2 linked regions of the Runella sp. SP2 genome follow. The protein of the gene in region 2 interacts with the protein of the main gene of each other region in a pairwise test. Links are inferred from orthologs where the notes say so. Each region holds a gene or a part of one and is shown on either strand. Other genes may lie near its edges.

Region 1 (4,506 bases), 1.7 Mb from region 2 along the record:
CTGTGGGTACTCCACTGAAACTAAGTTATGAAGATACCTTATTTACTTTCTTTTTTTGTATTTCACCCTCTGGTAGGTACGATTGCTATTCTACTGATTTCTAACCGTTTCAAACACACGTACAAATGGATTACGTTGTTTTTTACGGCTTGTCAAGTGCTTGTATCGGGGGTTTTATACGCCATGTACGACACCTCCAACCCTGCTCCCCAGTTCGTCGAAAAAGCAGATTGGATTACGCTTTCGTTGGGCAACATGGGCACCGTTTCCATTGATTACCTGCTCGGAATTGACGGTATCAGTTTTCCAATGGTCTTACTAACGTCGGTCGTCATGCTGGTGGGAGCGATTTCTTCTTGGAATATTGACAAACGCGAGAAGGCTTATTTTTCCTTGTATTTATTATTAACTACCAGTATCACAGGCTGTTTTATTGCCCTCGACTTCTTCTTATTTTTCCTCTTCTTTGAGTTTATGTTGTTGCCCATGTATTTTTTGATTGGGCTGTGGGGAGGACCACGTCGCGAATACGCTTCTATCAAATTCTTTCTTTATACGCTTGTCGGTTCTTTGCTTATTCTGATTGTAATGATTGGCCTTTACCTATCGGTGATTGACCCCGTCGAGTCACAATTGACCCAAACGATGGTTCATACCTTTGACCTTCGTTATATGACTGATATGCGCAACTACCTACCCAACAGCTTATTGTCGTTATCGGGTGAGGTTTATTTATTTGGAATACCTTCACGAATGCTGGCCTTTTGGTTGTTGTTTCTTGGTTTTGCCATCAAACTTCCCATTGTCCCTTTGCACACGTGGCTACCCGACGCCCACGTAGAGGCCCCAACGCCTGTATCGGTGGTGCTTGCGGGGATTTTGCTGAAAATTGGGGGCTACGGTTTGTTGCGAATCGCCTACCCTATTTTCCCCGATGCGGCCAATGAATACGCCTTTGTGTTGGCACTTTTGGGCGTCATTTCCATCGTTTATGGGGGTTTTAATGCCCTTGCCCAAAACGACCTTAAAAAAATGATTGCTTATTCATCAGTCTCGCACATGGGTTTTGTGGTACTCGGAATTGCTTCGCTTACGTCGGAGGGTATCAACGGCGCCATTTATCAAATGGTGAGCCACGGAGTGCTTTCGGCCATGTTATTTTTGGTGGTAGGTGTTATTTACGACCGTACTCACAACCGCCTCATCGACAGCTACCGTGGACTGATTGGCCCAATGCCTATTTATACTGTGCTTACTGGAGTAGCCTTTTTTGCTTCGCTAGGTTTGCCAGGTTTTTCGGGCTTTGTGGGCGAATTATTCACCCTCATGGGAGGTTTCAAATCGGCAGTAGTTCCAACTTGGGTAGCAGCCCTTGGCACCATAGGCATTATTTTAGCCGCCGCTTATTTTCTATGGACACTCCAACGGATGTTTTTGGGGAAATTATGGGCCAAAAATCAAGACGATTTGGCAGTTTTGTATGACCTAGATACCCGTGAAAAATGGATGTTGGTGCCGCTGGCATTGCTGGCATTCCTTATCGGGATTTTGCCAAATAGCCTTTTTCAGCTTTCGGACAAAACAGTAAGTCAGTTACTCAAGGTTTTTGAATAAACAGGGGCGGGTTGTGAGCAACCCTTAACACAATCAGAACAATACGTTGGTCAGGTTGTGAGCAACCTGACTCACATATGCCCTCAATTCCACCATTTTAGTTTAAAAGTCCAAACCGTTCCTATCAATACAGGAAGAAGAATATTAATACACCAAAGCGTCAGCGTTACTGCTAAAATACGCGCAGGTTCGACGTCGTAAAAGCTAAAAACGTAAAGGGAAGAAGCTTCGCGAATGCCCAAATCACCCAAAAAATTGAGGGCTGGGATGAGGGTTTTGGCAAAAAAGACTAGAAAAATACCCGCTATGGCCACATCAAAAGGGAGATTTACCTCAAAAAGCCAAAGTAACAACGCAAACTGAAGGGTAAAAACGCCATAACGCAAGATTGCCCAACGAAACGCCTGACCAATTTCGGATAATGTATATTCTGCAATGACTTTTACGTAAGGATCTACCCATCGAAACAATCGAAAGCGAACCAAAAACTGCTCGGCTTCACCGCGTTTGGTCATCAATACCCCACCAAAAACAAGGGTCATCACCAAGGCCAGCAACAGCAGCACCTGCGGCCATTGTTGTAAAGTAGGTTGATGATATACCCAAAACCCCCAACCCAACGTACCAAAAAACAGGGACACAAAAAACTGTAATCCATTGGAAAGCAGCGCTGCTCCTACCCCCGACAGACGTTGATGACTTTGTAACGAAAGCACCCTTCCTGCTGCATCACCGACGTTGTTGGGCATTAAAAACCCCAACGCAAGTCCCGAAAGCACCCCTTGAAAGGCTTGTCCGAAGCTGATTTTTTCGATTTTTTGGGCTAAAAGTTGCCATTTACGGCTTTCGCAAGCCCAGTTGATGGGGGTCAGGAAAAGAGCGAACCCAAGGATTTTCCAATGACCTTGCTGTAAATGGAAAAGCAAAAGCCGATACACTTCCCCCAAACTTTGTCCTTTGGCCTCCACGCTGACGTACAGGTAGAGCAACATCCCCAAAAAAAGGAGCCATTTGAACACCCAAGTGATTTTTTTGAGCGAAGAAAGCCGAGAAAACCACGAAGGGCTGTTACTTTGCGTCATGCAAGATCAACAATCAAATCTGACTGAAAAAATTATTTTAGGGATTGACCCTGGAACCCGTATTGCAGGATACGGTGTCATTCGTATTATTGGTGCTCGTATCGACTTACTTCAATACGGCGTCTTAAAACTCGACAAATATAGTAGCCATGAACTAAAACTGAAGAAAATTTTTGACCGTATCACCCAACTTATCGAAGAATTTTTGCCCGATGAAATGGCCGTGGAAGACCCTTTTTACGGAAAAAACCCCCAGTCGATGCTCAAATTGGGGCGTGCTCAGGGTGTAGCAATGGCCGCTGCGCTCAACCGAAACATTCCGATTGTGGAATATTCGCCCAAAACCGTAAAAATGTCGGTGACGGGTAACGGTAATGCCTCCAAAGAACAAGTGGCTTTTATGTTGGAAAGCATCCTAAAGATGCCTCTACAACCCGAATACCTCGACGCCACCGATGCCGTCGCCATTGCGATTTGCCATCATTACCACGCCAACGCCTTACCTTCGGCAGCGGCCAAAAAGAAAGGTGCAAAAAAAGGCGGTTGGTCAGCCTTTGTGAGTGAAAATCCGAATCGAATCAAGTAATTCTTTACCACCTTCCCGAAAGTTTGAAACTTTCGGGAAGGTAGCTATTAACTTTCGGGAAGGTGGGGAAAAACATCTACGAACTCGCCACACTAACCACTGGAACGATGATTTAGGCGTATAGTACAGGTCTTTTAACCTTTACTCGTATGCCACCGACTACAACACCTCCTACCGCGTTTCAGCTTCCGTACGTTGCCCGTTTGGGTTTCGTATTGCTCAGTGTCACATTATTGGTGTACTGGATGCACGTTTTGGGGTCTATTGTTACCCTGCTGCTCTTCTCCATCATTTTGTCGATGGCCATGTTTCCCCTTACCAAATGGCTCGAAAAAAAGGGACTTCCGAATACTTTGTCCATCACCCTCGCTATTTTAGCGTTTACGGCCGTTTTTGTAGGGATTGGCTTTGTGATTGGGTACGAGGTCAACGAATTTATGCAAATGCTCCCCAAAATGCTTTCCAAAATGGAATCGTGCGCGGCGCAGATGCAGCAATGGGCGTACGAGCATTTGAAGATTTCGCACAAAATGCAAGTGAATAAGCTGCAAGAATATACGCAAAATCTAAGCTCCAAAAGCGGCGATATGGTCGGTTCGGCGGTTACAACCACGGGGTCGATGCTCGGAATGCTCGCAATAGTCCCCGTTTTTATCTTTTTTATTTTGTACTACCGCAACATGCTGACGCAGTTTTTGTACAAAGTTTTTAGCAACACCCCAAAGTCGAAGCTGAACGGCGTTTTTAGCAAAATTTATGAAGTCGTACATAATTACCTCTACGGCCTGTTTCTGGTAACCCTTATTGTAGGTACGCTTAACTCGATTGGTTTATTGGCTTTGGGTATTCAATCAGCCTTTTTCTTTGGTTTTTTGGCAGCCGTTTTGCTCATCATTCCGTATTTTGGGATACTCATTGGTTCTATCCTACCCATTGTGGTAGCGCTTGTTACCAAAGAATCGCCCATGTATGCACTCGGCGTGGCTGGTATTTTTTTCTTTGTCCAAATTTTAGAAGGAAATTTTATTACACCCTACATCGTGGGTTCTAAAATCAGCATCAACCCACTGGCTGCTATTGTCGCGCTATTTCTTGGCGAAATGCTGTGGGGCATTGCTGGAATGGCCCTCGCTTTACCACTTACGGCCATCTTGAAAGTTATTTTTGACTCAGTTTCTTACCTAAAACCCTACGGCTACGTCTTGGGAGAGCCTGAGGTGGACA
Region 2 (5,140 bases):
TCTATACTAACAAAGTTACCACAAAATAGCTAACAGCGAACAAGCAAACCAAAATGCCGAAAGTTTTGTTGCAAAGGGGACGGTCTTTTTAGGATTGTCTATTTACTTTGATGAATCAAACAACGAGTCATACTTTTTCTATGCAACCCGTATTTATTTATACTGAGGCAAGCCCCAATCCAAACTCGATGAAGTTTGTCTTTAATTTTGAACTTGTTCCCCAAGGCTTATCGTTCGACTATCCCGATTTAGCCGCTACGCAGGCCGAAGGAAAGTCGTCACCTTTGGCGGGAGATTTGTTCCAATTTCCTTTCGTGCAGCGCGTATTTTTGGCGTCTAACTTCGTGACTCTTACCAAAGATGACACCACCGACTGGGGTGAGGTTATTTTGGATACCAAGCAGTTTTTGAAGATTTATTTTGAAGAAAACCACCCTGTTTTTGAGCAAAAAACGGTTGAACGCAACACTACGATTGTGGATACTGACAGCCCAACGGTGCGTCAAATCAAAACTGTGTTGGACGATTACGTGCGTCCAGCGGTAGAGTCAGATGGGGGCGCTATTTCGTTTCATTCGTTTGAAGAAGAAACGGGCGTCGTAAAAGTACTTTTACAAGGTTCGTGCAGTGGCTGCCCGTCTTCAACCCTGACCCTCAAAGCAGGTATCCAAAACCTGTTGACGCAGATGGTTCCGACCGTCAAAGAGGTGGTTGCGGAAGGAGTATAGGCGCTTCCGTGTGCGATTTACCGTATTTTTGAGTTTCTTTGTGCAAAATATCCTCCAAAACCTTCTAAGTTTGTCAATTAGACAAAAATTTAGAAGGTTTTGGAGCGTTTATTTATGGTCGAATACCCTCTCTTACTCATTCACAATAAGCCATAAACTTAAAGAACCACTCATGTTGAACACGTTCAAAATAGGATTACTGCTTGGTTGGATCACTTTTTGTAGTTTTACTTTCAAATCGGACTCCGATGGGAGTATCGATGTTATCGTGTTGGATGCGGGGCATGGGGGAAAGGATACGGGAGCCAAAGGAAAAATATCCAAAGAAAAAGACATTGTTTTGGACATAACAATGCGGCTGGCGCGAAAAATAAAACTTGAAATGCCAGAAGTGAAAATAATTCTGACGCGCGCTTCGGATAAGTTTGTTGATTTGAGCGAACGTTCCAATATCGCCAATCGTCGTAAAGCTGATTTGTTTATTTCAATTCACTGTAACTCTTTGCCCAAAAACAAAAAGAGTCCAGCTGGAACGGAGACCTTCGTGATGGGGCTGCACAAGTCGGATGAAAACTTGGAAGTCGCAAAACGCGAAAACTCCAGTATCTTATTAGAGCAAAATTACGAAGAGCGCTATAAAGGTTTTAACCCCAATTCTCCACTGGCGTATATTATGTTGGCCAATCGCCAAAATGCTTACATCGCGAGTAGCCTGAGTTTTGCGGGAAAAATTGAACGCCAATTTCAAAAATATGCCGATCGCAACAGCCGTGGCGTAAAACAAGCGGGTTTTATGGTACTTTGGCAAACAGCCATGCCGAGTGTGTTGGTGGAAGCAGGGTTTATTAGCCACGCACAGGAAGAAAAATACCTCAATTCAGACGACGGCCAAGACGAAATAGCGGAAGCTATTTTTCGGGCGTTTAAGCAATACAAGCAAGAAGTAGAAGATCGGTAGTCATAAAAACAATCAACGATTCACATTCATGAAAATTTCTAAGGAAGCAAAAGTAGGGTTGATGGCAATTGTTGCGTTGTCGATGCTCTATTTTGGGTTTAATTTTTTAAAAGGTGCTGATTTCTTTTCGAGCAAATACAGATATTTTGTAGTATATGACAACGTGGGCTCACTTCAGCCATCGAACCCCATCAAACTCAACGGAGTACAAGTAGGGCAGGTAAAAAGTACTGAACTAATGACCGACCGTGGTAATAAAGTATTGGTAACCCTGGAAATTCAGAAAAATGTATTGCTGACCCAAGGTTCTAAAGTAATGCTGACGTCGGAGTTGTTGGGTGGAAGTGCCTTGATGCTTCAAATTGCGACGGGCGGCAAACAACTTCAGCAAGGAGATACGCTAATGGCTGATTCAGAAAAGGGGATTCAGGCGTTGCTCCAAGAACAAGCCTTGCCCGTGGTAAAGAATGCCGATTCGCTCATCATCAATTTGAACCGTATCGTAAAGCAGTTTGACCAAACGGGGTATGTATTGAATAAACTACTTACGACGACCGACCAAACAGCTTCGGGGATTAATGCTACGATTGCGCAAAATCGTCAAGCCATTGCGGCTACTTTGGCCAATGTCAATGCACTTTCGGCCTCTTTGATTGAGACGGAAAAGAGTTTTAAGCCAATTTTGGGGAATCTAAAAACAACGACTGATTCGTTGAAAGCGCTTCGTTTGGGTGAAACAATCGCACAAGCCAATTCGGCCGTAGCTACGCTTCAAAAATCACTTACTGCGCTTGAGCAAGGCCAAGGAACGGCAGGGAAGTTGTTGAAAGACCAAACATTGTACGATAATATCAATCGTACGATTGTGAGTGTAAACAAACTGATGACCAACTTCCGTCAATATCCTAAACGCTACGTGAATGTGTCGGTCTTTGGTAAAAAAGACAAAGGCCCCGCCGACAGCCCCGCCGATACGACGTTGAAGTACTAGCGGAGCCTTTTGGTGTATAAAAGACGTATTGCTAGGCACTAGCGAAGCGCCAATTTGATGAGTTGTTCGACGGTGATTTGGTCGCCTTCGCGTTTTAGAATGGTATCGACACTCTTCTCGGCGGTAGGCTTTGGAATCCCCAACATGACCAAAGCCGCCAGCGCTTCGCTGCGCACTTGGCTGTTGGCTGCCATAAAGACATTGGGCTGAGGAGCTATTAAACCCTCTTTTTTGATTTTATCCTTCAAGTCAATAATGACGCGTTGAGCCGTTTTTCCACCAATTCCTTTGATGGTCTGAATCAACTTCACGTCTTCGTTGACAATCGCCTGCTTGATTTCGGGTGCCGACAATGACGAAAGCATAATCAACGCCGTTGCTGACCCTACGCCCGATACGCTCACCAAGTCCAAAAACAAGGTCTTTTCAGTAGGTTCGGCAAAGCCATACAGCGTGTGGGCGTCTTCGCGGATTTGTTGGTAAGTATAAATTTTGCAGGCATCTCCTACATTGGGCAGTGCCCCGAAGGTTTGGAGAGATACTTTTACTTCATAACCAACGCCGCCTACGTCGATGATGACGTAGGCGGGGTCTTTATGAGCAAGTTTACCGTGTAAGTAAGCTATCATGGTTTATTTTTGAGTCCAATAATCAACCACCAATACTTTGTCGAGGTAAGGTCCTAAGACTTTCCCAAAAGCTTTGTGGTCGGGGTGAGGCAAATAGACCGCACGGTCGGCTTCCGACGCAAACGTCAAGAAGAAGCAATGCGTAAAACCTTGGTCGTGACCTTCGGGGCTATTGTTAGTTCCCCACTCAAATCCTTTGATTTCTTTGATTTGGGTAGGAAGTTTACGAAAAGCATCTTCTACTTTTTTTACTTGCTCGGCCGTGGTGCCGTCTTTAAATTTAAATAAAACGACGTGACGAAGTACCTTGTCGGAAGAAGATTGTGCCATAGCGCCAAAAGTAAATAATGCTAAAAATAGGGCTAAGAATGTTTTTTTCATGTGTAAATATCTGTTCTGTGTTTAGTAGGGAAGTTGCAAAACCTCAAAATCTACCCAGAGCAGTTGATACACTCGCCTGTGTTATCAAAAACACTACGTTCAAAATCGCCAAGTTGTTCTTTCAATTCCAAAATCTCGTCCTCAATTTCGCAACGGTCAAACAGCGATAATTCGCCCGAAGCAACTTGATTTTCAAGGTTTTTGAGCTTGAGTCTCATTTCTGAAACTTCCATTAGGGTTAATGTTGCCATGGTAATAGTAGGAGTATAAATGGATAATGTGGTTAAATGTCAATCCGAATCAGGCGGAAAAAGTTCGATGACTTTATTGAATTGTGGGGGTATCGTGCCACCATTCGTCGTTTTCCCAGTAATTGTCCCAGCCGAGGTGGCGGTATTTTTTATTGATTTCGACGTCGCGTTCACCAATAGAAAAATCGGTTAAAATATCGTTGGCAAAGATGAACAGATCCTTTGCCCAGACGACAGGCTTGGTCTGATTGGTTTTGTAGTTGCGCCAATTCCCTTCAAACTTAAAGCCACTCCCTTGTGCGGGCGCATTTTGAGAATAGTACCATAAATCGATACCACCGTTTTTGTGTTCATAAAAATCCAAAAACAGTTTTCCAGAAAACACACCAGAACCCTTAAAAATTGAATTTTCTTTTAACTCAAACGTCGCTTGGGCCGAATAAGCTTCTCGTAATGCAAAATCATCGCTTTCGTAGTGCTCTTCGTTATGGTTGGGGTCTTTGAAGGTCGCAAGCTTATCAAACGTCAGCGTTCCTTCAAAAGGCGTAATATTCTTTTTATAGCGATTTTTTCCTTTTACATAATAGACCGTTGGGTTCAACGAATCGCGGCGAACTTCAGAGAAATAAAACTCAATTCGATAGTGATCCGCACCATAGAAACCGTCAAAACGGTTGGCATATCCGCCTTCGGCATCAGTCATAAATAACAACGGCGTAATATCATGTTCTCCAAAAAAACTTGCCAATTGTTTCTCCGAAAGTGGGCTAACAATCAATGCTTTCAATGGGGCGGTCGTGTCTTTTCGCAGTGAATCCACGGCTTCTTTGTGCGTCACGAGTTTGACGGGTACGGCCGTAGGTTTTGAGTTCTCGTTGGTATTGCGGGCACACCCATACCAAGTAAGAGCAGCGAAGCCCAGGAAAAAAGCTTTGTTTAAAAAGAAGCGCATCAACGAATTTTATGGATTAGGTACTTACCAAGGTTATTATAAATCAAAACTTCTGCAATTATCAAATTAACGACCCACGATGCCCACGTGACCGTCAGGTATGTTTCAATGGGTTTGGTACTTAAAAAATACACCATTACGTAGCTTCCTACCCTCAAACTCATCGCGGCCAGTGTTACGGCATAGCTGCGCATCATCCATTCTACGTGCCTTTGCCACTGGTTTTTACGAATTTCATACCAAGCGACGA

The links. Proteins that work in one complex are often made in the same cells at the same time.
Region 1: the proteins of ruvA (region 2) and ruvC interact in binary tests that used the Escherichia coli proteins (3 or more experiments, as listed by UniProt). The link is inferred for Runella sp. SP2 from one-to-one orthologs.

Annotation. Positions count from the first base shown.
Region 1 is NZ_CP031030.1:2,900,605-2,905,110, forward strand. The notes cover bases 1,527-4,488. They hold ruvC (crossover junction endodeoxyribonuclease RuvC), read left to right. Parts: upstream 1,527-2,694; coding sequence 2,695-3,282; downstream 3,283-4,488. Other genes in these bases: DTQ70_RS12170 (NuoM family protein), read left to right, coding at 1,527-1,614; DTQ70_RS12175 (lysylphosphatidylglycerol synthase domain-containing protein), read right to left, coding at 1,698-2,696; DTQ70_RS12185 (AI-2E family transporter), read left to right, coding at 3,432-4,488. Also shown: nuoL (NADH-quinone oxidoreductase subunit L), read left to right, coding at 1-18; more of DTQ70_RS12170, read left to right, coding at 28-1,526; more of DTQ70_RS12185, read left to right, coding at 4,489-4,506.
Region 2 is NZ_CP031030.1:4,625,316-4,630,455, reverse strand. The notes cover bases 1,512-4,219. They hold ruvA (Holliday junction branch migration protein RuvA), read right to left. Parts: upstream 3,307-4,219; coding sequence 2,716-3,306; downstream 1,512-2,715. Other genes in these bases: DTQ70_RS18450 (hypothetical protein), read right to left, coding at 4,012-4,219; DTQ70_RS18455 (hypothetical protein), read right to left, coding at 3,738-3,938; DTQ70_RS18460 (Dabb family protein), read right to left, coding at 3,310-3,636; DTQ70_RS18470 (MlaD family protein), read left to right, coding at 1,715-2,677; DTQ70_RS18475 (N-acetylmuramoyl-L-alanine amidase), read left to right, coding at 1,512-1,686. Also shown: DTQ70_RS18480 (NifU family protein), read left to right, coding at 141-728; more of DTQ70_RS18475, read left to right, coding at 901-1,511; more of DTQ70_RS18450, read right to left, coding at 4,220-4,890; DTQ70_RS18445 (DUF2306 domain-containing protein), read right to left, coding at 4,890-5,140. UniProt on the Escherichia coli protein: The RuvA-RuvB-RuvC complex processes Holliday junction (HJ) DNA during genetic recombination and DNA repair.